Regions from separate parts of the Exiguobacterium sp. UBA3968 genome, predicted to be linked through region 2. Evidence: riboswitches for the same ligand, from Rfam matches in the RefSeq annotation. Region 2 holds a riboswitch; the other holds the start of a gene.

Region 1 (15,293 bases), 370 kb from region 2:
ACTGATCGTGTTTCCGATCATCGGCTTCTTCGTCAGCTGGTTGTTGCTGCAAGCGTTCGGCGGTATCAATCCGTTTGATTACGTCACGTGGTCGTCACTCTTCCAAGATTTTGGTCTCTTCCTTCTATTTGATGTGACGATTTTGACGATCTTCTTATTCGCCGGAACAATCGCTGGTGATATCATCGGACAACTGTTACTCGGCACGTTCTTCTTGTTCTTGAACTACTTCACGTATTTCAGCATCTACGCCGTCGCCCTGCTCGGTTTTGGTGTGACCTACGAGGAGTTAGACAAGCCAACAAGTTTCCTGATGACGATCACGACACCCTTCGCACTCTTTTTCGAAAGTAATGTCGATCTGAATCTAACATATCCCGTCTTGTTCTGTTTAGCTTTGACGATTGCCTTACTCTTCTTTGGTAGCCGCCTATATATCCGCGGAGCGAACGAACGACTCGGTCGGTTCACCATTTTCCCAAAACTACATCCAGCACTGATCATCACGTTCTCGATCTACACGACGATCCTGCTCGCAGGAATCATTGGTCTGATTTCGTCCGAGAACCAGTTCCTGTACTGGCTCGCGATCGTCATTCTCGCATGGCCGACGTTCAGTTCCTACCGTCGGATGATCGGATGGAGTCGCTAATCTATACACAAGTAGCCCTTCTGAGATGATTTTTCAGAAGGGCTATTCGTTTGTCATCGTTTCTTCACAAACCTTTACAGACGGTCCATATGGATTTCATATTTTCTGCGTAAGGTTGTGTTTGTAGGTCGTAGCACCATAACCCATTACCTTTCGAGGAGGAATCCCTATGAAACTAAAACGTCTGATCCCGATTTTTGCCTTATCGACCCTTTCCCTGAGTACGATGATTTCGATGCCGGAAGCCGAAGCGAAAGCCAAACATACTCACTCACCCGAAATCCGGAACGTCATCTTCCTGATTGGTGACGGCATGGGTGTCTCATACACGTCTGCACACCGTTACTTAAAGAACGATCCTTCGACGACGACGGCTGAAAAAACAGCCTTTGATCCCTATCTCGTCGGTCAACAGATGACATATCCGGAAGATGCGAAGGAGAATATCACCGATTCCGCCTCTGCCGCGACAGCGATGTCCTCTGGTGTGAAGACGTACAATGCAGCGATTGCGGTCGATAATGATAAATCGGAAGTCAAGACCGTCCTTGAAGCAGCCAAAGAACGTGGCAAGTCAACGGGACTCGTCGCGACATCGGAAATCACGCATGCAACACCTGCCTCATTCGGTGCGCATGACGAAAGTCGTAAAAACATGAATGCGATTGCAGATGACTATTTCAAAGAACGTGTGAACGGCAAACATAAGATTGATGTCATGCTCGGGGGTGGGAAATCGAACTTCGTCCGTCCAGACGTCGATTTGACGAAAGCGTTCAAGAAAGATGGCTATAGCTATGTCACTGACCTCAATCAGCTGCAAGCGGATAAAAATAAACAAGTGCTCGGATTGTTCGCAGACGGTGGATTACCTAAACGAATCGATCGCGAAAACTCAGTCCCGTCACTTGCTCAAATGACGAACGCCGCAATCAAGCGACTTGATTCGAATAAAAAAGGATTCTTCCTGATGGTCGAAGGCAGTCAAATTGACTGGGCAGGACACGACAATGATATCGTCGGTGCGATGAGTGAGATGGAAGATTTCGAACGTGCTTTTAAAGCCGCGATCGCTTTCGCGAAGAAGGATAAGCATACACTCGTCGTCGCAACAGCCGACCACTCGACTGGCGGTTACTCGATTGGTGCAGATGGCATTTACAACTGGTTCGCTGAGCCAATCAAAGCAGCGAAGAAGACACCTGACTTCATGGCGCAGCAAATCGTCGAAGGCGCGGACGTACGGAAAACGTTAATGAAGTACATCGACCAAGACAAACTCGCCTTGACGGATCAAGAAATCGACAGCGTCTCTCGCGCTGCTGAATCGAAAACATTACTCGACATCGATAATGCCATCGAAGAGATCTTCAACGAACGCTCGCATACGGGCTGGACGACAGGTGGTCATACGGGTGAAGACGTACCCGTCTATGCGTTCGGTCCTGCGAAAGACCGATTCGCTGGTCAAGTCGATAACACGGATCACGCCAAAATCATCTTCGATCTGTTGAAGGCGAAGAAATAAGGAGACGTCTCATGAAACAGATCCTTGCTACTTTGATGCTTGGGACAGTGCTCGCTGGTTGTAGCACTTCCGCATCACAAGACACACCGAAAGAACCATCGTCTGCGAAACAAGAGCAGCCGGTACTGCTTGAAAAAACAAGCGCCTATGTCCCGAACCCACAACTTCCAGATGATCGTCAGCTGACGAAAATCGATCAAACCGTGACGGACGACAAAGGCGACCTGACGTTAAAACAGTTCAAACCAGTGAATGAAACGCGGAAGATTGGTCCAATCAAGATGACGATCGAAGAAATCAAAGTCTTTCACGCCCGTCCAAGCTACGGCATGATCGATTTCTTCCATGGTTATACGCACGATGAGTCCTTTGATCTGATTAAGATACGTGTCATGATCACAAACACGAGTGACGCACCCGTCACCTTTAATCCCGTTGCTCATTTCAAACTGGATGACGAAGCGGAAAAGACACTTGAAGACGATGTCTATCTCGAATCCCTGGCAAAGACATATGCTCCGTCTGAAACTCATAGTGGTAACTTTGGATTCATCTTGGAACGCCCGGTCACATCAATCGAACTCTTGACGAGTGACGTACTCGATGAAAAACAAGCGGTCCTCCAAAAGGGTACGACGTATTCGACATCCCTTCGTTAACTACCCTTCACACTTTTGCGCTCCATCTGTTTTCCGGTTGTACCCGGACCATAGGTGGAGCTATTTTGATGCCTGTATTCGTTCCATGCTACACTAAAAGTACTATTTGAGTGCAAAGGACGGATTGTATGCCGAAATACTTAACCATTTATCATCAACTCGCACAACGGATTCAAGAAGGAACGCTTCCAGCTGACATGAAATTACCTTCTGAGACAGAATTGATGCATGAATTCGAGGCGAGTCGTGGAACGGTCCGAAAAGCGATCGATGCGCTGCAAGAGAAAGGCTTCGTCCGCAAACACCAAGGAAAGGGTGTCTTCGTTCTATCACAAGAAGCGATCGAGTTTCAGTTCAACGGAATCGTCAGCTTTTCGGAGGCGCATCGCCGGATGGGTCGACATGCTGTCGAGACGGATGTGCTATCGTGCGAAGTGCTCTCCGCCTCTCCTGAGCTCGCTTCGTTATTGCATGTGGCACAAGGAACAGACGTAACCCGTATTGAGCGGATTCGTCAGATTGATGGCGAACGCGTCATCCGTGACATTAATCATTTCGTGACCGCACTTGTGCCCGGCCTAACCGCTGACATTGCTAAAGGGTCCATCTATCATTACATTGAAGAGACACTCGGACGGCAGATCAGCTATGCGAAACGAAAGATTGAAGCGCGCCCTGCGACACGGGAAGACCAAGAACGACTTGATCTTCACGACATGACACACGTCATCGTCGTCACGAACGATACGTACTTCTATGAAGGCCAACATTTCGAGCGAACGGAATCACGTCACCGCCTCGATAAATTTCAATTCACCGATATCGCACGGCGTTGAATAGATGGTGATCCATGAGGGAATCCGTACATGACGGGTTCTCTCTTTTTTTAACATCTTAACTTATCTATATAAGTTCTTGACCAACTTATATAGATAAGTTAAGATAAGTGTGCGCAGATAAGAAAACGTTTTCATTTCAAAAGTGGTCGAGTACGTCACTTCCAAAAAGGAGCATCGAGATGAAACCAAACTATCGTCAGATTGCAGAGCAAATCATTGAGAAAATCGGAGGCAAGGAGAACGTTGAGCAGGCAGCTCACTGTGTCACCCGTCTTCGCTTAACGCTTAAAAATCAAGAGCTTGTCGACCAAGAAGCCTTACTTGAAGTTCCGCTCGTCAAAGGCGCGTTCTTGAACGCAGGCGTTTATCAAATCGTCATTGGTGCCGGTGATGTCGACCGGGTCTATGCTGAATTCATTCAACTGACTGGTTTGCAGGCGACAACGATTGCGGACGTTAAATCGTCAGGAGCGGCGAAAATGAACCCGTTCCAAAAGTTGATCAAAGTCTTTTCCGACGTCTTCATGCCCATCATCCCGGCGATCATCGTCGCTGGTCTCTTAATGGGGATCAATAATCTGTTCGGTATCGAATTCGGTGGCAAGACGATGATTGATCGTTATCCGAATCTACAAGGATTATGGGACCTGATCAATATGATGGCAAATACCGCTTTCGTCTTCCTCCCGGCACTCGTCGGCTGGTCGGCAACGAAACGCTTCGGTGGAAGTGAGATCCTCGGAATCGTCATGGGTCTAATGCTTGTTCACCCTGATCTCTTAAACGCTTGGAATTACGGACAGAGCGCTTTAAAAGGTGAAATTCCGACGTTCAACATCCTCGGTCTGTTTGAAATCGAAAAAGTCGGCTATCAAGGACAAATTCTCCCGGTGCTCGCAGCCGCTTATGTCCTTAGCACGATTGAACGCTGGCTCAAAAAACGCGTACCGAACGCCATCCAATTACTCGTCGTACCGATTACGACGATCACATTAACGGGCTTCCTTGCCCTTGCCGTCATCGGACCGGTCACACGTCAAGTCGGTGACTGGATCACGATTGGTGTCGTCAATACGTTCGAAGCCGTTCCGTTACTCGGTGCCTTATTATTCGGTGCACTCTACGCACCGCTCGTCATCACCGGCATGCATCACATGTTCATCGCCGTCGACTTACAGTTGATCGGACAAAATGGAACGACGTTTATCTGGCCGATGATCGCGATCTCGAACATCGCCCAAGGTTCAGCAACGCTTGCGATGCTCTTCCTCGCGAAAAACGTCAACGATAAGAACATGGCGTCGACGTCGGCCCTATCCGCTTACTTTGGGATCACGGAACCAGCGATGTTCGGGGTTAATCTTCGATTCAAATATCCGTTTTATGCGGCACTCGTCGGATCAGCAATCGCGTCTGCCTTCATCGCAGTCAGCGGTGTCCTTGCTCCTGCAATCGGTGTCGGTGGCTTACCTGCTTTCATCTCGATCGTACCCGGGTCGATTCTATCGTTCATTGTCGGCATGGTAATCGCAATTATCGTTCCTATTGCCTGTACGTTCCTGTTCCACTATGTCTCAACGAAACGCGCAAAAAAAGCCGCACTGAACAAAGCGGCGTAATTTCAGAAAGGTGTGTATCTGATGATCACGACAACCGATTGGCGCAAATCCGCCGTTTATCAAATCTATCCGAAGAGTTTTTATAGTCCGGAGGGCAAAGCGACCGGTACGTTGCGCGGGGTCACGGCCAAACTCGATTATCTGGCGGATCTTGGTGTCGATTACCTGTGGTTGACGCCGGTCTACGCCTCACCGCAAAACGATAATGGATATGATGTCAGTGACTATTACGCGATTGATCCCTCGTATGGAACGATGGATGATTTCGAGACGTTACTCGCAGAAACAAAACGACGTGGTCTGTCGGTCATGATGGATATCGTCGTCAATCACTGCTCGACGTCACACGCTTGGTTCGAAGAAGGACGTCATCCGGACAGTCCCTATCATGACTACTTCATTTGGCGCGAGACACCGAACGACTGGGTATCGAAGTTCGGCGGTCCTGCTTGGTCATTCGATGAGGTAGCTGGTAAGTATTACTTGCACCTGTTCGACAAGACGCAAGCGGACCTGAACTGGGAAAATCCCCGACTCCGGGAAGACGTTTACGCGATGATGCGCTTTTGGCGCGATAAAGGGGTCAGCGGCTTCCGACTCGACGTCATTAACTTGATCTCGAAGACGCCAGGGCTTCCCAATGATCCCGAGGGAGACGGACGTGCATACTATACGGACGGACCAAACATTCATGACTACTTGCAAGAGATGAACGCAGCCGTTTTTGCCGGACACGATCTCTTGACGGTCGGTGAGATGTCGTCGACGTCGCTTGAACATTGTCTTCAATATTCTTCGCTCGAAAATCAAGAACTGAAGATGACGTTCAATTTCCATCACTTGAAGGTCGATTATCCGAACGGTGAAAAATGGACGGCTGCACCGTTTGACTTCAAGCAGTTGAAACAAATTTTCTCCGACTGGCAAACTGGCATGAACGGACAAGCATGGAACGCGATTTTTTGGTGTAACCATGACCAACCCCGCGTCGTCAGCCGGTTTGGTGACGACGTCGCGTATCGTGTCGAGAGTGCAAAGATGCTTGCGACGACGCTTCATGGCTTGCAAGGTACACCGTATATTTACCAAGGAGAAGAGATCGGAATGCCGAATCCGGACTTCACGAATCTGTCCGACTACCGTGATGTCGAGACATTGAATGCCTATCAAGAAGCACGGACCAACGGTGTATCGGAAGAAGCAATTCTCGCTGCGATCCGTCAAAAATCACGCGATAACGCGCGGACACCGATGCCTTGGTCAGACGCCGTAAACGGTGGCTTTAGTACAAGTGAGCCATGGATCCCGGTCTCGCCGACGTACGATCAAATCAATGTCGAGGCTGCTATCGCAGACCCTGATTCAGTCTATCATCATTACAAGCGGTTGATTCAACTCCGCAAACAGTATGACGTGCTCACGGACGGTTCATACCGGCTGTTGACACCGGACGATCCATCACTCTGGGCGTACGAACGCGCAACGAGTGAAGAAGAATTACTCGTCGTCTCGAATTTCTACGGAACGGACACGACGTTCACGTTACCTCATGACGGATCGGACTATACGGTGTTGCTTCATAATTATCAGCAGATGCAGACAGAGGGGTACACTTTAACGTTACGACCTTATGAATCACTGATGCTTTATCGTAAAAAGTGATTGAATGAGACGGAGCACACGCAAAAAAGAGAAGGTTGGTTTCCAAGGGATACCCTAGAAACCAATCTTCTCTTTCGTTGAATAGATATAGAATGTGAATGCCTATTCCTCGACTCCTACAGGAAAAGAAAGCATGGTACATTCTTTTGTCAGGGAAAGCGAGGATGGCAAAGTCATTCGTTTTCAAAAATGATTTTTAAGCACTAGTTCCTTCCGAGTCTTTCATTTTCGCATGTTCTACGAAACTTTCCGATTCGCTTCTTCTCGTCTCAACTGTTCGCGGAACAGTCGTGTCTCAGCAATGACGACACCGGACAATCCAATCAAACCGATTAAGTTCGGAATCGCCATCAATCCATTAAAGACATCGGAAATCGCCCAGACCATGTTCAAGTTCGTCGTCATCGCACCCGCTCCGGCGACTAAGACGAACAGGATACGGTATGGGAGGATCGATTTTTGACCGAATAGATAATAGATTGATTTTTCGCCATAATACGACCAGCCAAGAACAGTCGAATAAGCAAACATGACGAGTCCAATCGTGACGATGTATTTTCCGGCAGGACCGAGGAAGACCTCGAAGCTTGCTGTCGTCAATTCAACGCCTTGTAACTTCGTATCAAGTTGTCCTCCCATGACGAGCGTCAAACCTGTGATCGAACAGACGACCAATGTATCTAAAAACACCTGCGTCATCGAAACGAGCGCTTGACGTCCTGGGAAGTCCGTTTTCGCTGCAGCGGCTGCAATCGGTGCTGAACCAAGACCCGCTTCATTTGAGAAGACACCACGCGCGACACCATAACGAATCGCCGCCCCGATCGCGCCACCCGTAATTGCTTCGCTTGAGAACGTGCTGCTGAAGATCGTCGAAATCGCACCTGGAATCAAGTCATAGTTCATGACGAGAATCAGTAATCCACTTCCAACATAGAAGAAAATCATAAACGGAACAAACAAACTGACAACTTTTCCGATTGATTTGACCCCACCAAGAATGACGACGCCTGTCAGTACCATCAATACGATCCCCGTCACGTAAAGTGGCACATCGAACGTTGATTTCATCGCGAGGGCGACCGAATTCGTCTGGACCCCGTTCCCGATCCCGAACGCAGCGATTGAAGCGAATGCGGCAAACAAGACACCCAGCCATTTCTGCTTCAGCCCACGCTCGAGATAATACATTGGCCCCCCTGCCATCTGTCCATTTTCATCAACGACACGGTACTTGACGGCAAGGATTGCTTCCGCATACTTCGTCGCCATCCCGAATAGACCGGACAACCACATCCAAACGATCGCACCCGGTCCGCCGAGGACGACGGCGGTTGCGACACCAACGATATTCCCCGTACCGACGGTCGCAGCCAGTGCCGTCATCAATGCTTGAAAGTGACTGATGTCGCCTTCCGACTTATCGTCCTGATGCTTTGAAAACGCGAGCTTCAGCGCATACGGTAGTTTGGTAATTTGAATGAATCCTAAGCGAATCGTCAAGTAAATCCCCGTACCGACCAACAGAATAAGTAACGGTGGTCCCCAAACAAGATTGGACACCGTACTGATCCAGTCACTAAATGAATTTCCCATTCGTGTTACCTCCCTTTATGAAATATGTAGTTCTTTACCATTTTTTCAGAATTTACTGATAATTGTCAAACTATTTTTTTATGAAACTATTTTGATACTTATTCATTTCAATAATATGAAGGAGATAGTCGTGATTCATACTTCACCGTCTCGGAACAACTGACGAAATCGTGAAATTTAATAATCAATAGGCTAAGAATAACGGAGCAACGATCACGGATACCGTTAACACAGCACACATCCTCCTGTTCACTACGATCGTTGTCATTGGAGTGTTCAGTGGAATCTTTATTATCTTGATTTTATAATCGATCTTCGGTCCTATTCGCCAACTGCAGGCAAAACCTACGAACTTGCCACTCAAGACGATCGAACATTTGAATGCCGCGTCCGGTGGGGTGCTGTCCTTCATCGATACGAAAGTCGTCAATGACAATGATTTATTCGAAGCTATCTCGATTCAATACTAGGATGACGCTCAAGCATTCCGCGATATGCACGAACAGATTTCCGTCAGTCAAAAACAGACGGAAGCACTAAAAGAAGTTCTTCGTCAGTTCCAAGTCTCAAAATAGTCCCCTCATCTTCATGGAAGAGAGGGGACTTCGATGTTTATTGTGCTGCACCTGTGAGCGGTTGTGCATCTTTTGCTTCCGCAGGTAATTTGATTTCGCTGATCTCATTGAATTTTGAGAACGTCGACTCGTTCTTCATATTGAACTCGGTATCTTTTTCAATCGCAAACACCATGTCCATATCGAGTGATTTCGGATAGAATGTTTTCGCATCATACGTCATCGTGTAATTCATTTTCTTGTAATCGATGCTGTCCATCGCATCTTTCATCTGTGCCATCTGTCCTGTCTGCTCGAGCGAATCCTTCATGAATGCTTTGAGGTCGTCCCCTTTTAGTTTGACGTCGATTTGATAAACGTCACCCTCTTTTTTGGCGGTCCAGTTGTCTTTGTACTTTTTCAGTAGCTTGAGATTTTGATCCGTCGATGCCGATGACTCCATCGCCTCAACCATATCACCTAGCTCCGAGACATCTTGAACGAGCCATTGTCCGTTTTGCGATAGATACATCTTATCGTCGACGATATAGCTCTCGATCGACATGTCCTTACCGTCCTGTGGATTTTTCATCGTCATCGTCTGATGCATCGTAAGCGGCTTCTGGATGATATCGGCTGATACCTTCTGATCTACTGCCATCTCACCTGCTTTTGAATTGACTGTCCCCTCCATGTGGAACGATTTAATATCTTTTTGAGCGGCTGTCGCTTTATTCAGTAATTCCGTATTCGAGAGTTCCCCCGACTTCGTCGAACCAGACCCACTGCCACTCCCCGAATCTGTCTGCCCATCTTGACATCCAGCTAGTCCAATCGATGCTGCGACGATCCCAGCTGCTACCCACCTTGTTTTCTTCATATTCATTTCCTCCTTTATACGCGTTACCCTGATTTACGAAAAACATTGGAAAATGTTTCAAAGTTTCTTTATTACCTCATTACCGTTCTTCTTCAAAACAAATCCTCATATTTCAAATCTACTATTCTTTTTTTGAAATTTGATTTATCACCTGCAAAATGTCCACAAAAAAATAGGATGACGGAAACTTCCGTCACCCTATCCTTATTTCGTTAGATCGTGCGTAAAAGATTCGCCATCTCAATCGCGGAAACGGCAGCTTCGTAGCCTTTATTTCCAGCTTTCGTACCGGCACGTTCGACCGCTTGCTCGATCGAATCCGTCGTCAGGACACCGAAGATGATGGGTACGCCTGTATCACGCGACGCACTCGCGACACCTTTCGCGACTTCGTTACAGACATAGTCATAATGTGATGTTGCTCCGCGGATGACGGCACCCAGTGTGATGACCGCATCATACTTACCGCTTTTCGCTAACTTTTCCGCAACGAGTGGAATTTCAAATGCTCCAGGAACCCATGCTGTATCCACAGCATCCGCCGCAACACCGTGACGACGGAACGCGTCGTTCGCTCCTCCGACGAGTTTTGATGTGATCAATTCATTAAAACGTGCTGCGACGATTGCGACGCGTAGTCCTTCTCCCGTTAAGAAACCTTCATAAATCATGATGTGTGTCCTCCTTGGATATCGAGCCAGTGCCCGAGTTTCGTTTGTTTTGTTTTCAGATAACGCTGATTTTCCGGTTCAACGGGTACTTGATGGGGAACACGTTCGATGACTTCAATCCCCTCTTGCTCGAGCACCCGTTGTTTGTCTGGATTGTTCGTCATCAAGCGGATCTTCGTCACGCCAAGATCACGCAACATGTTGGCCGCGACCGTATAATCACGCATGTCTGTCGGATAACCGAGTGCATGGTTCGCTTCAACTGTATCGAGTCCTTGTTCCTGCAACTCGTACGCTTTCAACTTCGCCATCAGACCGATGCCGCGTCCTTCCTGACGTAGATACAAGACGGCTCCACCTTCTCGTTCGATTCGCTCAAGTGCCGCATCGAGTTGTGGACCACAATCGCAACGTTTCGAACCGAAGACATCCCCTGTCAGACATTCCGAGTGCAGACGGACGAGCATCCCATCGTGCGCTTCACCGGATAAGACGGCGACATGTTCTTTCTTATCTTGCGTCGTATAGCCGACCATCCGGAAAGCTCCGAATGTCGTCGGAAGCAACACTTCCGCTTCCCGCGTCAATGGACGCTCGAGATACGCGACGAGTGCCTCGATCGTGATCAGTTTTAAGTCGTGTTCTTCCTTATAGAGAAGCAAATCATCCACCCGTGCCATCGTGCCATCTTCCTTGATGATTTCACAAATGACGGCAATCTCATCGCTACCGGCAAGACGGGCAAGGTCAACACCTGCTTCCGTATGTCCGCGTCGTTCCCGAACACCGCCCTCTTTTGCGATCAACGGGAAGATGTGACCCGGTCGTTTGAAACGTTCCGGTCCATCCGTCAGCATCCGCTGGATCGTCAGCGAACGCTCTTCGGCACTGATGCCGGTCTTCGCTTCTTCATGATCAATGCTGAGCGTGAATGCCGTACCGTGCGGGTCCGTATTATTGTCCGTCATCGGCGAGAGATGTAATCGCTCTGCCACATATGGACTAACCGGAACACAGACGAGTCCTTTTCCATACGTAATCATGAAGTTGATGTTTTCTGGTGTCGCGTGTTCTGCGAGCATGACGAGATCGCCCTCATTCTCACGATCCTCGTCATCACAGACGATGATCGGTCGTCCGTTCTTCAAATCTTCTATCGCATCTTCAATCAAGTCGAATCCGTTCATTACATGTCGCCTCCTAAGAATGCTGCCCAGTCCGTCTGTTTCTCATGTTGCGTGAAATGATAGAGATGTTTCGCCATCATGTCACACTCGATATTGACGACTGCGCCGCTTGCCAATCGATCAAACGTCGTCACTTGACGGGAATGCGGAATCAATGAAATCGAGATCGTTTCCGAGGTGACGCGTTGCAAGGTCAGGCTCGTGCCGTTGATCGCGATTGATCCTTTTGGAATGCAATACTTTTGCCACGATCCGACATCAAACGTATACACCATCGCTTCTCCGTCCGGTCGCCGACTGATTAGTCGTGCCGTCCCGTCGATGTGCCCACTGACGAAATGTCCACCGAACCGACCGTCTGCCGGCATCGCCCGTTCGAGTTGCAACGGGTTTCCGACCCGGTACGTGCCGAGTGCTGTCGAACGAATCGTGTCATGGACAGCATCCGCCGTAAAACCGGTTGGGCTCATTGACGTGACCGTCAAACAAATCCCGTCGACGGCGATGCTGTCACCAATCTTCGTTCCTTCGAGCACCCGGTGCGCTTCAATTTCAAGTGCTAATCCATTCGGTCGCGGAATCTTTCGTTTTAAGGTCCCGACTTCCTCAATCAATCCGGTGAACATATCGTTTCCTCCTTTCGGATGTACGTCAGATGGAGATCCGGTCCGACCGTTTCAATCTGATCGATTTGAAAACGTTCTTCGATATCATGTCGTCCGTTCCAGGCAGTCCCTTCAAAAATCGACGGGGCTTGGTAGACTTCAATCTGGTCGACGAGATCTGCTTCAAAGAATGTGGCTTGAATCGTCGGTCCACCTTCAATCAAAACGCTGCGGATGTCTTGTTCGTATAAGCGTTTAAGAATCGCTTCCGGCGTCTCATATTCACCGACGAGCACCGTCACTTGATCATGACTTATCCGAGGAACACTCGTCAGCCAGTACGTTGGATTTTTTCCATCGCAAAAGACTTGCGCGGTCTCTGGCACCCGACCACGGCGATCGACGATTACTCGAATCGGCTCGATACCTGACACTGCGCGTAAAGTCAGTGCTGGATCATCGACGAGCACCGTTTCACTTCCGACGAGGATCGCATCATGGCGACCACGCAGGGCGCGACCATTCGCGCGTGCTTCTTCTGACGTGATCCAGCGCTGTTCCCCCGTTGCCGCGATCCCGTTCATCGTCTGAGCGATTTTGACGGTCACGGTCGGACGTTTCCGTTCGATCGTTTTCCAAAATGTCTCGTAGAGGACTTCCGCTTCATGCCGTAACAAGCCGACTTCGACTTCGATTCCCGCGTCTTGAAGCCGTTTGATCCCTGAACCAGCGACAATCGCATGTTTGTCTTCCGTTGCGACGAAAACCCGTTTGATCCCGGCTTGTAGAATCGCTTCCGTACATGGTGGTGTCTTACCATGATGGTTGCATGGCTCAAGCGTCACGTAGAGATCAGCACCACGGGCGGCCTCTCCTGCCATTCGCAAGGCTTCGACTTCCGCGTGCGGACCACCGGCAAACCGGTGCGCACCAAAACCGATGATGCGTCCTTGTTTGACGATGACACAGCCGACACTTGGATTCGGACTTGTTTGTCCGTTTAACATATGTGCTAATTGCATGGCATAACTCATCATCTGTGACATCGCGTTCACTCCTTTCAAATAAAAAAGACGCCCCTTGAAAAAGGGGCGTCTGTATAGAAGGGTTCACGAAATACACGGTTCGCCTTCTGCTTTTTCGCATGCAGAAAGAGACCATCTCCTGAAAACATTTTTTCAGAAAACAGCTTGAATCGCGTCGTTTCGTTCTTCTCCCATCCGGACTTTACCGTCGGCCCTGGAATCTCACCAAGTCAGCCATGATGCGTACATCACGGGTCGCGGGCTCGTCGATCGATCGATCGCATCACCGCCGGTTGGGATTTTCACCCTACCCCGAAGAACTGGATTATTGAGTTATACAACTTTAGCCTAGCATATCTTTTTCAAGAAAACAAAGCGCAAATGTTTCGGTATTGGCTCTTTTATGATTTCGTTCCACTTCTGTTACCCCTCCCCAATTCGTGATCTATTGGATACTAAAAATGACTGGAGCACCTTATATCAGTGCGTCCAGTCATTGTGTTCCGGTTACAAATACCCGTTCTTCCGGTCGTGGAATTCTTGGGCAATCGCTCCGCGTGTCCGTTCATCAGCGAGGACGCGAAGTGCTGTCCGTGCGAGGATTTTAGCGCCTGCGATCAACGCTTCATCCCCCGCTTCCGAACGGGCTGCTTCTTTGAATGCTTCTGTATGGGCGACGAGATCGTCCGGACCAATCTTGATATACGGATGGATTGTCGGGATGACTTGACTGATGTTACCCGCGTCCGTCGATCCAAGACCCGGTCGTTCGTCGAGGTGCACGATTTGCCCAAGCGCCTCTGCTTCTTCTTGGAAGAGACGATCAAACGTCCGGTTGAAGACAAGATTGTCGACTTCATTTTGGAAAGCGATGACGTCAAGCGTCGCCCCGGTCGCAAGTGCCGCACCTTGCGCGACCGCTTTGACTTTCTCCGTGACGGCATTCAGCCGTTCCCGTGTCGTCGCCCGAATGAAGAAACGTGCTTTTGCGTATTCCGGAATGATGTTCGGCGCATCGCCACCATGCGTGATGATCCCGTGGATCCGGACATCGTCCGGTAACTGCTGACGTAAGGCGTTGATTCCATTGAAGAGCTGAATGACAGCGTCGAGAGCGTTGATACCTTCTTCCGGTGTCGCCGCTGCGTGCGCGGGACGACCCGTAAAGGCAAAATCGAGCGGATCGACCGCAAGCGAGGACCCCGTGATCCGCGTTTGTCCGGACGGGTGGACCATCAAGGCCGCATCGATTCCTTCAAGCAACTGGTGTTTGACGAAACTGCCTTTCGCACTTCCGTTCGGCCCACCTTCTTCGGCTGGCGTTCCAAGCACGACGACACTCCCACCGACTTCATCAAGCACTTTGCTGAGCGCAATCGCCGCTGCGACACTCGTCGTTCCGATGATATTATGACCGCATGCGTGTCCGATGCCCGGCAACGCATCGTACTCAGCGAGAAAGGCAATTGTCGCGCCAGGTCGGTCGCTTGACTTCTTCGCGAAGAACGCGGTCTCGTGCCCTGCGACGCCGAGTTCTACTGTAAAGCCTTCTGCCGTCAAACGCTCTGCATGTAGTCGCGAAGCAAAGAATTCCTCGTTACCGATTTCCGGCGTCGCATGAATCCGGTGGCTCGTCTCAAGATACGATTCCCGTTTTTGTTCGATGTCCTGCTCAATCGTCTCTACCCATGTCGTGCGTACTGGTGTCGTCATGCTATCCACTCTCCTTTAGAATTTATTCGCCGATGTCGCTTAGTGGAACGAACGTCGGGATCGAGCTACCTTTATATTCTTTTTTGATGAAAGCCGCGACATC
Region 2 (15,293 bases):
AGTTGATATTTGGGTCAGTATTGATTTGAACCGAATTTATACTTCTACGAATCTTGCGAACCTCGTGTATATCCCGTTCGTTCTTGTCGTTTTGAATTATGCTTTTCAATATGTGCAGAGAGATGCGACAGCAATGCGACTCTTTCAAACGATTGGAACACATTCGATGGGCATCTATCTGATTCATCCGCTCGTCATCCGCGGAATCGGTCGAACAGATCTCTTTGCTTACTTCGACTCTGCGAGTATGTTCGTTTGTGCGATGATCGTCACGCTTGCAGCTTCGATTTCTGTATCGTATGTCATCAGTCTATTGCCCTACGGTAACTATATCGTTCCGGTACCGAAACGAAGAGCGCCTGCTCCAAAAATCGTTGAGGCACAGACTTCTGCTTCATAATGAAAATCGTTAACTAGACATCCTTTTCCTTCCTGCATGAGTAGGGAGGAGAGGGATGTCTTTTTTCTGAAAAAAGAGTGTTTGCTTAGGAAGCATTGAAGAAGAAATCCTGGATTCTGCTATGCTATGATGAATAGGTAGAATAGAACACGCGAGGGGGAAGAGAGCATGATATATATCGGTGTCACGGGCTGGGGAGATCATGATAGTCTCTACTTGACCCCGCAAGATCGAAAAGAAAAACTAGCTGCCTATGCTGGGCACTTTCCAGCAGTTGAGGTCGACTCGACGTTCTATGCGATTCAACCAGAACGAAACTATGAGAAATGGGTATCTGAGACACCGGACGGTTTCCGCTTCATCATTAAGGTCCACCGCGCGATGAGTGGGCACGACCGGGAAAATAAAGATCCGCTCGGACCAATTTTTGAACAATATATCACGTCGATTGAACCGATGCGTAAGAGTGGAAAAATTGCGGCAATCCTTGTCCAACTTCCACCATGGTTCGATGTCAGTAAATTGCACTTGGAATACTTGCAAACGATCCGAAAATCGCTTGCTGGACTGCCAGTCGCGATCGAATTCCGAAATCCATCGTGGTACTCGGAAGCCTATCGTGAGCGGACGCTCCGTTTTTTGAAGGAACATCAGTTCATCCATACGATTTGTGATGAACCGCAGACGGAAGACGGTTCCGTACCATTCGTACCTGTCGTGACGCAGGAGACGGCATTCATTCGATTACATGGACGAAACAAGGCCGGTTGGTTAAAGAAACCGGGTCAAAGTAGTGACGATTGGCGAAAAGTCCGCTGTCTCTATCGTTACTCAGAAGATGAGCTACAGGAACTTGCAAGTCACGTCCGCGACGTTGCAGCGGAAGCAAAGGATGTCTATGTCTTTTTCAATAACAACTCAGCAGGAGATGCTGCCCCGAATGCGAAACGATTAATCGAAATTCTTGATCTCGACTATGAACTCGCGCCGCGACAAATCTCTTTGTTTTAAATCATCAAGGGGGGCTTCTGCATGAAGTTACACATCATTCACTATAATGATTTGCACTCACACTTCGACATGTGGCCTCGCTACATGTCATTCGTCAAGGAACACCGGACGTATGATTCGCTTGTTTTTGATTTAGGCGATCATGCTGACCGTGTCGATCCAGCGACGGAAGCGACAAAAGGAAAAATTAATACGCATTTATTGAACGCGTTGATGCCGACTGCTGTGACGATCGGAAACAATGAAGGGATTACGTTTCCGCACGACTGGTTAGCAGACCTCTATACGGAAGCAGACTTTCCAGTCCTTGTCTCGAATTTAGAAGCACCATTCGCTAAGCAAGGTGTCATTCATGAGTTACCGACGGGAAAAGTCGGTGTTTTTGGTCTGACGGCACCTTATATTGAACTATACGGATTACTCGGTTGGACGATCGAAGAACCATTTGACGTCGCGGCGCGCGAGATCGAACGTTTGCGCCAGGAAGTCGACGTCCTGATTTGTTTAAGTCACCTCGGATTTTATCAGGATGAAGAACTTGCGATGCGCTTTCCAGAACTTGATTTAATCATCGGTGCGCATACGCATCATGTCCTCGATGATGGTGTCGTCAAGAACGGTGTCTTAATCACGCAAGCCGGAAAACACGGTCAGTATGCGGGTGAGATTTATATGAATACGGATACGGGTGAGAAAGAAGCAGTACTTCATTCCCTACACGATTACGTTGAGGATGAGGCGACAGCGAAATTACTCGATCGAGAACAATATCTGGCGGAACAACAGATGAAGGAACCGATTGGCGAGACAGCGGGTCTAGCCAATGATTGGTTCAGTGAGTCGCCGTTTTCACAGTTGCTCGTCGAGACGATGCGCGACTGGTGTGAGGCAGATATCGCTTGTGTACCAGCCGGTATTCTGCTCGGGTCGCTTCCACCAGGTCCCGTCTCTGCCTTTGATTTACATCGACTCTGTCCACATCCGATCAATCCTTGTAAAGTCACGATGACAGGAATGGAATTACAAACATTCCTCGATGAAGTCAACAAAGAACAGTTCGAGCACTTAAAGGTTCGTGGTCTTGGATTCCGAGGAAAGTTGATGGGACGGATGCATTATGCTGGTTTGGCGGATCATCAACCGCTTGAGCTAACACGCGATTATTCTGTCGTCTTGCCGGATATGTTTACGTTCGGTCCATTATTCCCGGCCATCAAAGAGATGCCAAAAGAATATTTCATGCCTGAATTGTTGCGTGATTTGTTGTTTGAACGCTTATCGGAGAAGTCGGAATATAATGAATTGCATGTTCGCAAACCCTGATTGTTTGTTATACTAAAGCAGACTTAATTGACTTTTTGGGGATGAAGGGGGAAGCGAAACCATGGGACGCGGAGAAATCCAACGTAAACCGGAATGGTTGAAAATCAAGCTGAATACGAATGAGACCTACACAGAATTAAAGAGTATGATGCGCGAGAAAAAGCTACATACTGTCTGTGAGGAAGCAAAGTGTCCGAATATCCACGAGTGTTGGGCGGTACGCCGGACGGCGACGTTCATGATCCTCGGAAGTATCTGTACACGTGCGTGCCGTTTTTGCGCCGTGACGACAGGACGTCCGAACGAACTCGATCTCGAAGAACCAAAACGTGTCGCGGAATCGGTCCGTTTGATGAACCTGAAGCACGCGGTCATCACAGCGGTCGCACGCGATGATCTGAATGATTTCGGAGCAGGCGTTTACGCTGAGACGGTTCGTGAAGTTCGTCGGATGAACCCGGAGACATCAATCGAAGTCTTACCTTCAGACATGGGTGGGAATTTCGAAGCTCTGAAAACATTGATTGACGCACAACCAGACATTATGAACCATAACATCGAGACGGTTCGCCGTCTGACGCCGACTGTTCGTGCAAAAGCCACATACGACCGGACGCTTGAATTCCTTCGTCGTTCGAAGGAGCTCGCACCTGAAATTCCAACGAAGTCGAGCTTGATGCTTGGTCTTGGTGAGACATGGGAAGAGATTCTCGAAACGATGGATGATCTTCGCGCAAACAACGTCGACATCATGACGATCGGTCAGTATCTCCAACCGACGAAAAAGCACCTCGACGTCATCAAGTACTATACACCGCAAGAATTCGCTGAACTGAAACAGATTGCGCTTGGTAAAGGCTTCTCACACTGTGAAGCTGGTCCACTCGTTCGTTCATCGTATCATGCAGATGAGCAAGTCAACGCAGCGAAAAAGAATAAAACAGCACTTCCGATCGACTAACGATCAACGACCGTTCGAGCAGCTGACTCGGACGGTTTTTCGTCTGTCAGGAGAAATGGAATATGCTATGATAAGAACAGCAGGAGGTGGGAATAATGATACAAGTCAATCGGGAACGTTATGAAGTCGTCGAAGAGAAACGGGAAGGCTTTAATGAAGAAGCCTTCATCGGTCGTTTCAGCGATGTCCTTGAAAAATATGATTATATCGTGGGCGACTGGGGGCACGGTCAATTACGACTACGTGGCTTCTATGAGGATCAACACGAGAAAGCGACATTCGATACAAAGATTTCGCATGTGGCTGATTATCTCTACGAATACTGTAACTTCGGATGTGCCTATTTCATCGTCAAGAAGGTCGGATTGGTAGAAGGAGAAGAAGCACCACCTCGCTTCGACGGTTCTTCATCCAATACGTTGAAGTTGAAACGGAAGTTCGCACCTGCACCAGACAAGACGGAAGGCGAGTAATCAAACTGTCATACAGAAAAGCGTTTTTATTGGAAGGAATTCGGCTATTACTATAAGTATCACGTACCTATAGGAGGAATCATCCATGCGAATCGTTGGAATTTACTCATCCGTACCAGAAGTCGTCAGTGCCGTGCACGATCTCCGTGTTGCGGGTGTCGTCTCGACTGATTTAAAAGTCTTAGCACACGACAAATACGATCTCGAACAAATAGAGGAATTGGCGGATCTAAACAACCAACAGACATCCACGCGTCTATCGCAGGAAGATCATCGTAATCTATGGCAGGAAATCAAGAGTATCTTCAAAAAAGATGAATCGGTCTCTCATGGAGATGTCATCCACGGAAGTGGCTTGACGAAGGAAGACGTCGATCGTGCGAATCATGCAGTCGAAAGCGGTCAATTCGTGTTACTTGTCGGTGATGAAGCGGATCAGCATTCAGAGCGCCGTGCTCATGACGAGTCAGATAATACGAATGTCTTTAGCGGACCGAACACATTAAATGAACGAAACGATCGTCTCTTATAAGACAAAAAAGCCTTCGTCCGCGACGAAGGCTTTTTTCATAGACCGATATAAGCGCGAAGATACATTTCGAGTTCCGTTGCCGCATCGTCTTCGACGTCAAACGCTGTTGCGATGTAGCCGGGTTCATCGAAATCATCCGCGCCGATGATTGCATAGCGATTCGATAAGAGATTCAAGACGAGAATCTTACCGTAAAAATGTTCCGAATGCGTGATGGCGAGATCAAACCGACTGGCTTCTCCAATCCAACTGACGAAGCGTGTCTTCGTTTGTTCGACATCATCGTATAAAAAATCACGTTCTTCCATCATTCAGCTTCCCTCATTTCCCTAACGTCTGTTTCAGATTAAAGGGTTTGGGGGACTTTTTGCAAGTATGGTTTACGCGATAAGCTATGCTCGGCGATCACTTTTCGGATTGTCCGTGTTTTCGAACGCATGACGAGAGATGTCGTTTCAACGATATCATCCGTCAAGAACTTCACGCCATCGAGCATTTCGCCTGTCGTGACGCCTGTTGCTGCGAAGATGCAGTCGTCGCTTTTGATCAGGTCGTCGAGCGTTAAGAGTTGAAGTGGATCCGCTAGACCCATTCGGATGACGCGAGCTGTTTCTTCTTCGTTCAATGGATGTAAGCGTGCTTGCATATCGCCACCCATCGCTTTGACGGCAGCAGCCGTGATGACACCTTCAGGCGCACCGCCTGTTCCGATGAAGATATCAATTCCTGTCGCAGGAGAAAGTGGTGCGATTCCAGCTGAGACATCACCGTCTTCAAACAGACGGACGCGTGCGCCCATCCGCATCGCTGCTTCGCGGAAATGATCATGACGTGGACGGTCTTGCATGATGACCGTGACGTCCTCGATCCGTTTATTGTTATATTGTGCTGCCTTTTCGATGATGACTTCAAGCGGGTCGTCGAGTGAGACGTGCCCTTTCAAGTTCGGTCCGACTGTTAATTTATCCATATACATATCGGGTGCGTGGAGCAGGGCGCCTTGATCGGCGACGGCGATGACGACCATCGCATTGCCAAGTCCTTTAGCGACGATGTTCGTTCCTTCGAGCGGATCGACGGCGATATCAACGATTGGACCGTTCGCTGTTCCGACACGTTCGCCGATGAAGAGCATCGGTGCTTCGTCGAGCTCGCCTTCACCGATGACGACTGTTCCGTTCATGTTGACCGTGTTCAAGACTTCGCGCATCGCAGTCGTTGCTGCGTCATCCGCTTCATTTTTCTTACCGCGACCAATCCATTGAGCAGAAGCTAGTGCTGCTGCTTCCGTAGCGCGTACGATTTCCAGTGCGAGTTCCCGTTCCATGTATATAACCTCCACGTCACCAATGTGACATACTATTTTCAGCAAAAATCTAAATTGAGGATAACACATTGGGGAATGTGATGCAAATGACCTTTCTGCTTTTCAGGATTGCTGGATAACGATAAAATGGAGAATGTGAGGGGGAATGAAGATGTATTTCGTCAATCGTCAAAAAATCGAAGAGACGGTCGTCTGTTATGAGACAGCACTTCGACAAAGTAAGGAAATTACGGGGGATCCGGTGACGACGGCACTGGCTATGGAGCGGATCGGTTTTTTAGTCATCGAGAGTGTCATCGATATCGGAAACAGTATGATTGATGGATTCATCATGCGGGATCCGGGAAGTTATGAAGATATCATCCTCATCCTAGAAGATGAGAAGGTGATTGATGGACCGCTTGCGACGAGTCTGAAAAAGCTCGTTGCGTTACGTACGTTGATCGTCCGGTCATTCACACAGTCGAGTATGGCGGAGATTCGGGCGATACTTGAGACAGAGGAAGCAGAACTACGTCGTTTTCCGGAAGCGATTCGCCGGTATATCGAGACAGAACTCGGACCGGTGTCTGCATTTTTACCAAACGAGGAGTGAGTCAGGATGAAGGCAAAAGGCTATTTATTTGATTTAGATGGAACGATGTATAACGGAACGGAACCGGTAAAAGAAGCGGTCGATTTCGTCAATCGTCTGCAAGCAGAGGGCATTCCGTACTTGTTCGTGACGAATAACGCGTCGATGACGGCAGAAGCCGTGGCAGAGAAACTACGCGGGATGGGTGTTCATTCCGATGCGAAACACGTTTTGACGAGTGCGATGGCGACTGGTCGTTATATTGCTGACCTGTCACCAAAAGCGCGCGTCTATGCGATCGGAGAAACAGGACTGATCGACGCGCTTGAACGAGAAGGGTTAGACGTCGTCGCAACCGAAGCGGCAGATTACGTCGTCATCGGTCTCGATCGTCAAATCACGTACGAAAAACTCGCTGTTGGTGCACTTGCGATTCGTGCCGGTGCCCGGTTTATTTCAACGAACGGTGATATCGCGATTCCGACCGAACGTGGTTTCCTGCCAGGTAATGGTGCTTTGACGTCCGTCCTGCGCGTGACGACGGAGAAGGAACCGTTCTTCATCGGTAAACCAGAACCAGTCATGGTCGATATCGCGACAGAAATGATTGGTCTGTCAAAAGAAGACGTCATCATGGTCGGAGACAACTACCATACGGACATTCTTTTCGGGATCAATGGAGGTATCCGGACGATGCACGTCAATTCTGGCGTCCATACACCAGTCTTCATTCAAGGGCAGGATCGTCAACCGACATACATGGTTGATACGTTAGCTGAATGGATTCTATGAATCAAAAAATCCCGAACGAGAATTCGTTCGGGATTTCATGTATTAGAAGACTTGTTCGACTTCGACGACGCCAGCGACTTCTTCAAGAAGGGCACGTTCGATACCGGCCTTCAATGTGATTGTTGAACTTGGGCAGCTACCACAAGCTCCCATCAAACGGAGTTTTACGATTCCGTCTTCTACATCTACGAGTTCAACGTCTCCTCCATCACGAAGAAGGAACGGACGCAATTTTTCAAGAACTTCATTCACTTGATCAAACATTTCCATGCGTAAACACATCCTTTCGTATAGTTTCATTGTAACAGGGTTGAAAAATGTTCTCAATCTGGAAAACTTGTATACTAAAGAGGAGTGAATTGAAAAGGGGGACTTCAAGATGGAAATCACGGTTTACGGAACAGCGGTCACCTGTCCGAGTTGTGTCGGGGCACCTAGCTCGGAAGAGACATTCAGTTGGCTACAAGCCGTCCTCGGGCGGAAATATGAGCAAGCGATGACGCTTCGCTATGTTGATTTCGAGACAGCAACATCAGATCAATGGACGGAAGCGCTGAAAGAGGATGTCTATTTTTATCCACTGATCGTGCTCGATGATGAGATGATTGATGAGGGGTACGTCAAACTCAAGACGATCACAGCGGCAATCGATGCGAAGCTGAATCAGGCGGGATGAACGAAAAAGAGGTATCCCAAAGCTTGGGACACCTCTTTTGCTCATTTAATCTTTTTGTGTTTCCATAAGACACCGGACTTCAAGAGACGTGGGACTTTCCCCGTCAGTGCTTGTTTGCCCATGACGATTCCGAAACCATCTGATTTTCCGAGTGAACCGAGCATCCCGCGCAGTTTAATTTCTGGCAGCTTCGGTAATTTCTTTCCTTGCCACTTGGCTTGTAAGACATCGACGACTTGTTCTGCCTGATGTTCTGCGAGTTGACCACTTGGTGCATACGGTAGACTTGCACAATCACCGATGACGAAGACGTTATCGTATTCCGGTACGTGATGATGTTCCGTCAATTTGATCCGACCGCCACTATCCGCAGCAAAGCCGAGATCGCGTACAACTTTGACCGGCTGCGTACCAGCTGTCCAAATCGTTAAGTCGGATGGATACGTATCGTCGCCGTTTCGCACATCGTCCGCTGTGACGAGCGTGACATTCGAGTTGTTGATGACTTCAACATCATGTTCCTCGAACCATTCCTGAACGTAAGACGAGACTTTATCGGATAAGAACGACAAGACGGATGGACCGCGGTCGAATAGACGAATCGTCAAATCCTTCCGGCTCTCATGTAGTTCACTGGCGAGTTCGACACCAGATAGACCAGCACCGACGATCGAGACAACGGATTCCGGTGACAGACCATAAATCGCTTGTTGTGTCTTCCGTGATTCTTCTAGTGTCTGGATGCTGTATGTAAATTCTTGAGCACCCGGAATGTTGTGGTATTTATCCTCGCAACCGAGGGCGATGATTAAGTCATCATAGAATAATTCTGATCCGTCCTGCAGATGGACTGTATTCGTCTCTGGTGAGATTTTGATGACATGTCCATATTTATAGGTAAGATGTTTCCCCTCCGGAAATTCAATCCGGACATCCCGATCTGATAATGTACCTGCTGCGAGTGCGTAGTATTCCGTTTTGAGTGCGTGGTACGGTAGACGGTCGACGAGCGTGACGGCAACTTCCTCGTCCTTGAATCGCTCACAAATCCGCATTCCACCATAACCTCCGCCGAGTACGACCAACTGCTTCATAACGTAAAATCCCCCTTAGTTCCCCTAAATCAGTCTGACCTTGTATAATACGACATGAGGCAGGTCGTTTCCTGCTTGAAGGAGGAAAAAAAGTGAATCCGATTATTGAATTTTGTATTAGTAACTTAGCGGCTGGTACACAGGTCGTCATGGAGCAACTTGAACGTGACCCGAATGTTGACGTCGTCGAATACGGTTGCCTCGGTTATTGCGGGATTTGTTCGCTTGACCATTTTTGTCTCGTAGATGGTGAGACCGTCGTAGGTGAAACGCCGGAAGAGTTGCTTGAAAAGATTTATCTGAAAATCGAAGAGAATGAGCTGTGAGCATGGACGGCCAAAAAATCCCCTCGTTCGTCTGAACGAGGGGATTCGTGTCCGTCAGCGGGCGCAGCTTTTCGGATCAGGCAGATTGTTGGCGGCGCATCATCCATGGGCGTAGTTTCAAGAACAATGGAATGAAGAGTGCCGAGATGAACAAAGCCTTGATGACGTTAAACGGTAAGATACCGGCAGTGATCGCTGTCCATTTGACAGCTGGATCCGCCATGTAATCCATACCGAGGAACCATGCATACGCTGGAAGGATCAAGATATAGTTGAGGATCGCAAGACCGAGTGCCATCGTGATCGTACCAGCGACGAGACCAGTTGCGAGACCTTGTGTTGATTTCTTTTTGTGGTAGAACCAGCTGACAGGTAGTACGAATGCGACGCCTGCAGCGAAGTTCGCGAATTCTCCGACCGGAACACCACTTCCGCGGAAGATGTAGTATAACACGTTCTTCAATGCTTCGACGATGACACCTGCGACCGGTGAGAACATGATCGCTGCGACAAGAGCAGGAACATCACTGAAGTCGATCTTCAGATAGTTTGGTAAGAACGGTAGTGGAAAATTGATAAGCATAAGAACAAATGAGATTGAACCTAACATTGACAGAGTGACCATTTTTTGTGTGCGTTTCATACGAGTATTGTCTCCTTTTGCTCGTTCCTCTCGATGAAGTATTGGCATGACTGCGACCATAAAGAAACCCCTATTGATCAGATCAACAGGGGAGAAGTCCGCATTAAATAAACCTAATCGATTATTGCAAAATCGATCAAATTCAAACTCATGCCGCCATCTTCTCCCATCCAGACTGTACTGTCGGCTCCTGAATTACACAGAATCAGCAAATAGCGCCCTATTCGCTCGCGGGCTTCAACTTAAAAAGAGTTGTTTACCGCCGGTCGGGAATTTCACCCTGCCCTGAAGATGGAACGATTATTTTATTGTACATACCATTTATACAACGAATTCAAGATAGTTTCAAGCAACTAGGTTTCGATTCGCTCAGAAGTTGCGTATACTAAAGAAAAGGAAGGTGATGACATGATCCATTTAACGGAGGCAGCAGCGCTACAAGTCCAGGACATGATGGCGCAGGCACCAGCAGATGAACGAAATCTTCGGATGCTCGTCCAAGGTGGTGGATGTAGTGGTCTGTCGTACGGAATGGGATTCGATCAACAAAAAGAAACGGATCTCGTTTTTGAACAGCACGGCGTGACCGTCATCGTGGACGAAAAGGATTATCCGGTCGTCAAAGGACTGGAAATCGATTATAAACAGTCAATGCTCGGCGGCGGATTCACGATCACGAATCCGAATGCCATCGCAACGTGTGGTTGCGGAACATCATTCCGGACAGCAACGAATGCTGGGACACCGGGTGGCTGTTAATGAATCCAATCGTGGACATCGTCCACGATTTTTTTGTTGCTCTCATACAGGAGACTTGTTGAGTTTACTCGAAATATTACAGAGAGTGAATGCTACTACGAACAGGGAGGGCTTCAGGATGAGAAAAGTATTGATCTTCGGGGGGACACGCTATTTCGGACGACGCTTAGCAATTCGTTTAGCCGATTCGGGGGATGATGTGACGATCGTCACACGCGGTGAGCATACTCCACCCGTCGCGAAGGGCTTGACATTTTTTAAAGGAGACCGAACGTCAAGTAGTACGATGAAGGATCTAAGTCAACAGCACTGGGATGTCATCTATGACAACATCTGCTTCACGCCGTATCAAGCCAAGCTCGCGATCGACGCGTTTGAAGGAAAAGTCGGACGCTATGTGTTGACGTCGACGATGTCTGTTTATGAAGACGGTGGTGCGAAGATCACGGAACGCGCCTACAATCCGTTTCCCGGGAAATATGATCTTGAGAAGGAACATGGGTATGGCGAAGGAAAGCGCCAAGCGGAGAGTTATTTCTTCCAACGCGCGACCTTCCCTGTCGTTGCCGTTCGTTTTCCTGTTGTCCTCGGGCCAGACGATTATACGGAACGACTTGTCTTCCATATCAAACGCGCGCTTGACGGTCGTCCGATTATCGCTGAAAACAACTATGCGAAGATGGGCTACATCTCAAGTTATGAAGCCGCTGCCTTTCTTGAGTGGTGTGGTCGTTCGGAATTGACAGGACCAATCAACGCTGCGAGTGACGGCGTCCTATCGATTCAAGACCTGATGGATAAAATCGACCATATTGCGGGAACGACGAGCCAAATCGTCGCAAAAGGAGAGGATGAATCGCCACTTGCGCCAGAACGCGATTTCTATATGGACACGACAGCTGCGAAAGAAGCGGGCTATCTGTTCCAACATATCGATGACTGGCTCGATCGTTTGATTGAAGAGGAGGTGCGCAATCACCAATGATGCAGTTGATGAAACCAACTCTTGCGTGGGAAACGGAGTACCGCGCCTTTTTAGAAGACTGGCGAGAGTCAGGCGAAACGATCGTACCGGAAGCGGTCGGGGATACGTATGAACCGCTCGCTACCTATTTCGCGGAGCTTAAAGAAATGGAAACGACAGTCAGAGAAGGTCTTGTCACGCATTCGACGTACTGGATGGTTGATGGACAACGAATTGTCGGCGCACTGAACTTCCGGCATGATTTAACGGAGAACTTGAAGTTGTATGGTGGACATATCGGATACGGGATCCGACCATCTGAGCGTCAGAAAGGGTATGCGACGACAGGTCTTCAGCTTGCGCTTGAAGAAGCACGTCAGCGTGGACTTGATCAAGTGCTATTGACGTGTGGTGTTGATAATCTCGCATCACGTCGTGTCATCTTAGCGAACGGCGGACAGGAAATCGAACCAACTGTTCGCAATGGACGCGAGACACGTCGCTTCATTATCCCGTTATGAGAATTCGTGAAGCACGTCTTGAAGATGCGTCGACTATTGCGCGCGTTCATATCGATGCCTGGCGGGAGACGTATCAAGGGATCATCCCTGACTCTTATTTAGCACAGTTGTCTTACGAGAAACGGACGAAACAATGGGAGCAGACGTTAGTCGATCAGCGCGTGTATGTTGTGGAGTTAGAAGACGAAGTCGTTGGCTTTGCGCAAGGTGGACCAAATCGAAGGGATGCGCGTGAAGGAGAACTCTACGCGATTTATGTTTTGCGAGCTTCTCAAGGGCATGGGCTCGGGAAGGCATTGTTTCAACGTATCATCGAGGACTTGGCGGAATACGAGTCAATGCAGGTTTCTGTCTTGCGGGATAATCCGGCGTGCCAGTTTTACGAGCGATTCGGCGGTCAGCTCTTCGAAGAATCGATGATTGAGCGTGGTGGGGTGGAACTCGTGCAGCGGGTTTACCGGATGCCTGTTAAAAGATCATTCGTATGAAATCGGACGTTTCAACATCTTCGCTTTCCTCAGGCGGGATGTAAGCCGCGCCAGTTCCCATTCCATGTGATCTGTCGGGTCTTCCTTATCCCTGACGGAAGCACACATCGTGCTTCCTTTTCCTGTAGGAGTCAAAGATGTTTGGTCACGTCCTAGGTGTGATTCCATCAAAATAAGAGGTCGGACTCCGGTATGTTATCCAGAATTCGACCTCTTATTTGTTTGCAGCCATTCATTTATCTCAAGAATGATTCGTTACTTTTTCGAACAGACTCGTCGAGTGTTGCGGGTGACGAGCCGATGGATCGACAAGAAGTTTCGCCTGGTTGACGGCAATCGGTGCTTCACCGAAGCCTGTTGCGATCAATTTGACGCGTCCTTCGTAAGTCGCAATATCTCCACAAGCGAAGACGCCCGGAATCGCAGTCTCCATCTTCGAGTTGACGCGAATCGAATTGCGTTCGAACTCGACTTCCCATTCTTTGATCGGTCCGAGTGACGAGACGAAACCAAAGTTGCAGACGACATCGTCAGCAGCAACGACGACGACTTCGCCACTTTCAGCATGTTTGAACGTCATCGTCTCGATGTGCGTCTCACCTGTGACCGATTCGAGCGTATACGGCGTCATGACGTTAACGGATGAGTCATGTAATAGTTCGACCGAATGTTCATGGGCACGGAACTTATCGCGACGGTGGACGAGCGTGACAGATTTGGCAATCGGTTCAAGCATCAATGACCAGTCGACTGCTGAATCGCCACCACCAAGCAGGACGACTTGACGATCCTTGAAACGTTCCATGTCGTTGACGAAATAGTGCAAGTTTGTTTCCTCGAAGCGTTCCGCGTCCGCGACACCGAGTGGGCGCGCAGCGAACGAACCGTTCCCTGCTGTCAAGATGACGGTCTTCGTATAATGCTCGCCTTTGTTCGTGACGAGGCGGATGATCCCATCATCCATCCGTTCATAAGCGATGACTGTCTCACCGAGCACATACGTCGGATCAAATTCATTCGCTTGTTCAAGTAGCCGATCGACTAGTTCCTGCGCTTTTACTTTTGGAAAACCGGCGATATCGTATATATATTTTTCAGGATAAAGCGTAGCGAGTTGACCACCTAATTGAGGTAGACTCTCGATGACCTTCGTCTTCATCTGGCGCATTCCTGAATAAAACGCGGTGAACAGTCCTACCGGACCGCCGCCGATGATCGTGACATCATATGGTTGGTACATCTGATTCCCTCCTAGCATTGGATAGGTCTATTATATAGGAAGTAGGGGGTTCAGGTGCAAGTACGGAACATCTCACATTTTTTTAAAGGAAATTACATTTTTCTTTTGCAATCATTCTTAAAAAGTGTTTCAATAGGCTTATAGACATGTGAACATTATTTGAACAAAGTTTTTGAACATTCGTCTGTAATTGAATGTGAAGAAAATCACAACAAAACTACGATTCGTAAGGAGTATCAGAACATGAACACACCTAACATTGTTATTCTTGGAGCGGGCTACGGTGGATTGATCACAGCAGTCAACCTTCAAAAGAAACTCGGCGTCGATCAAGCGAACATCACGTTGATTAATAAACACGACTATCATTACCAAACAACTTGGTTGCATGAACCAGCTGCAGGTACGATGTCTGCGGAGCAAGCACGCATCTACATCAATGATGTCATCAACCCATCACGCGTCAAACTTGTCAAAGGTATCGTTGAGAAAGTCGACACGGCTGCTAAAACGGTTCTTTTACAAGATGGCGGAACAGTTCCTTACGATTACGTCGTCGTTGCTCTCGGTGGCGTTCCTGAAACATTCGGTATCAAAGGATTGAAGGAACACGCATTAACGATCAGCTCGTTGAACAGCGTCCGTAAAATCAAGGAACATATCGATTACTCATTCGCACAGTACAAAACAACAGGATCACAAGATCGTTCACTCTTGACGATCGTCGTCGGTGGTGCTGGATTCACAGGAATCGAGTTCATGGGTGAGCTCGTCAACCGTATTCCAGAACTGTGCAAACAATATGATATCCCACGCGAACTCGTTCGTGTCGTTAACATCGAGGCAGCGCCAACAGTCCTTCCAGGATTCGATGCTGATCTCGTCAACTACGCACACAAATGGCTTGAGCGCCAAGGCGTCGAGTTCAAACTCGGTAACGGCATCAAGGAATGTGGACCAGGAAGCGTCACGTTCGGTCCGCTTCAAGGCGACACGACTGAAACGATCGAAGCAAGTACGATCATCTGGACAGGTGGCGTCAGCGGTAACCCTGTCGTTGCAGCATCTGGTTTCGAAGCGATGCGTAACCGTGTCGTCGTCGAAGAAGATCTTCGTGTTCCAGGACACGATAACGTCTTCATGATCGGTGACTGTTCAGCAGTCATGGATCCAAGTTCGAACCGTCCGT

What was found. A riboswitch is a leader RNA that binds a small molecule or an ion and turns the genes downstream of it on or off. The one in region 2 is predicted to bind FMN.
Region 1: linked by a shared signal. The riboswitch ahead of ribD (bifunctional diaminohydroxyphosphoribosylaminopyrimidine deaminase/5-amino-6-(5-phosphoribosylamino)uracil reductase RibD) and the one ahead of B3S86_RS10390 (ECF transporter S component) in region 2 are both predicted to bind FMN.

Annotation. Positions count from the first base shown of each region.
Region 1 is NZ_DGCW01000005.1:2,042,617-2,057,909, forward strand. Features, by position in the region: gene B3S86_RS12215 (hypothetical protein) at 1-652, shown strand, start outside; gene B3S86_RS12220 (alkaline phosphatase) at 822-2,180, shown strand; gene B3S86_RS12225 (DUF4352 domain-containing protein) at 2,192-2,839, shown strand; gene treR (trehalose operon repressor) at 2,968-3,675, shown strand; gene treP (PTS system trehalose-specific EIIBC component) at 3,858-5,297, shown strand; gene treC (alpha,alpha-phosphotrehalase) at 5,319-6,959, shown strand; gene B3S86_RS12245 (alanine/glycine:cation symporter family protein) at 7,197-8,555, opposite strand; gene B3S86_RS12250 (DUF6612 family protein) at 9,168-9,989, opposite strand; gene ribE (6,7-dimethyl-8-ribityllumazine synthase) at 10,202-10,660, opposite strand; gene ribA (GTP cyclohydrolase II) at 10,657-11,847, opposite strand; gene ribE (riboflavin synthase) at 11,847-12,473, opposite strand; gene ribD (bifunctional diaminohydroxyphosphoribosylaminopyrimidine deaminase/5-amino-6-(5-phosphoribosylamino)uracil reductase RibD) at 12,458-13,498, opposite strand; FMN riboswitch at 13,657-13,801, opposite strand; gene B3S86_RS12275 (M20 family metallopeptidase) at 13,985-15,190, opposite strand; gene B3S86_RS12280 (MetQ/NlpA family ABC transporter substrate-binding protein) at 15,213-15,293, opposite strand, start outside.
Region 2 is NZ_DGCW01000005.1:1,669,108-1,684,400, reverse strand. Features, by position in the region: gene B3S86_RS10460 (acyltransferase) at 1-400, shown strand, start outside; gene B3S86_RS10455 (DUF72 domain-containing protein) at 569-1,411, shown strand; gene B3S86_RS10450 (bifunctional metallophosphatase/5'-nucleotidase) at 1,433-2,734, shown strand; gene lipA (lipoyl synthase) at 2,796-3,695, shown strand; gene B3S86_RS10440 (YutD family protein) at 3,791-4,168, shown strand; gene B3S86_RS10435 (general stress protein) at 4,254-4,700, shown strand; gene B3S86_RS10430 (DUF3055 domain-containing protein) at 4,736-5,011, opposite strand; gene glpX (class II fructose-bisphosphatase) at 5,047-6,027, opposite strand; gene B3S86_RS10420 (DUF86 domain-containing protein) at 6,179-6,622, shown strand; gene B3S86_RS10415 (TIGR01457 family HAD-type hydrolase) at 6,629-7,393, shown strand; gene B3S86_RS10410 (NifU family protein) at 7,436-7,663, opposite strand; gene B3S86_RS10405 (DUF1462 family protein) at 7,773-8,069, shown strand; gene B3S86_RS10400 (NAD(P)/FAD-dependent oxidoreductase) at 8,111-9,163, opposite strand; gene B3S86_RS10395 (YuzB family protein) at 9,256-9,489, shown strand; gene B3S86_RS10390 (ECF transporter S component) at 9,566-10,132, opposite strand; FMN riboswitch at 10,287-10,429, opposite strand; gene B3S86_RS10385 (HesB/IscA family protein) at 10,541-10,891, shown strand; gene B3S86_RS10380 (NAD-dependent epimerase/dehydratase family protein) at 11,010-11,876, shown strand; gene B3S86_RS10375 (GNAT family N-acetyltransferase) at 11,873-12,376, shown strand; gene B3S86_RS10370 (GNAT family N-acetyltransferase) at 12,373-12,864, shown strand; gene B3S86_RS10365 (NAD(P)/FAD-dependent oxidoreductase) at 13,106-14,104, opposite strand; gene B3S86_RS10360 (NAD(P)/FAD-dependent oxidoreductase) at 14,348-15,293, shown strand, end outside.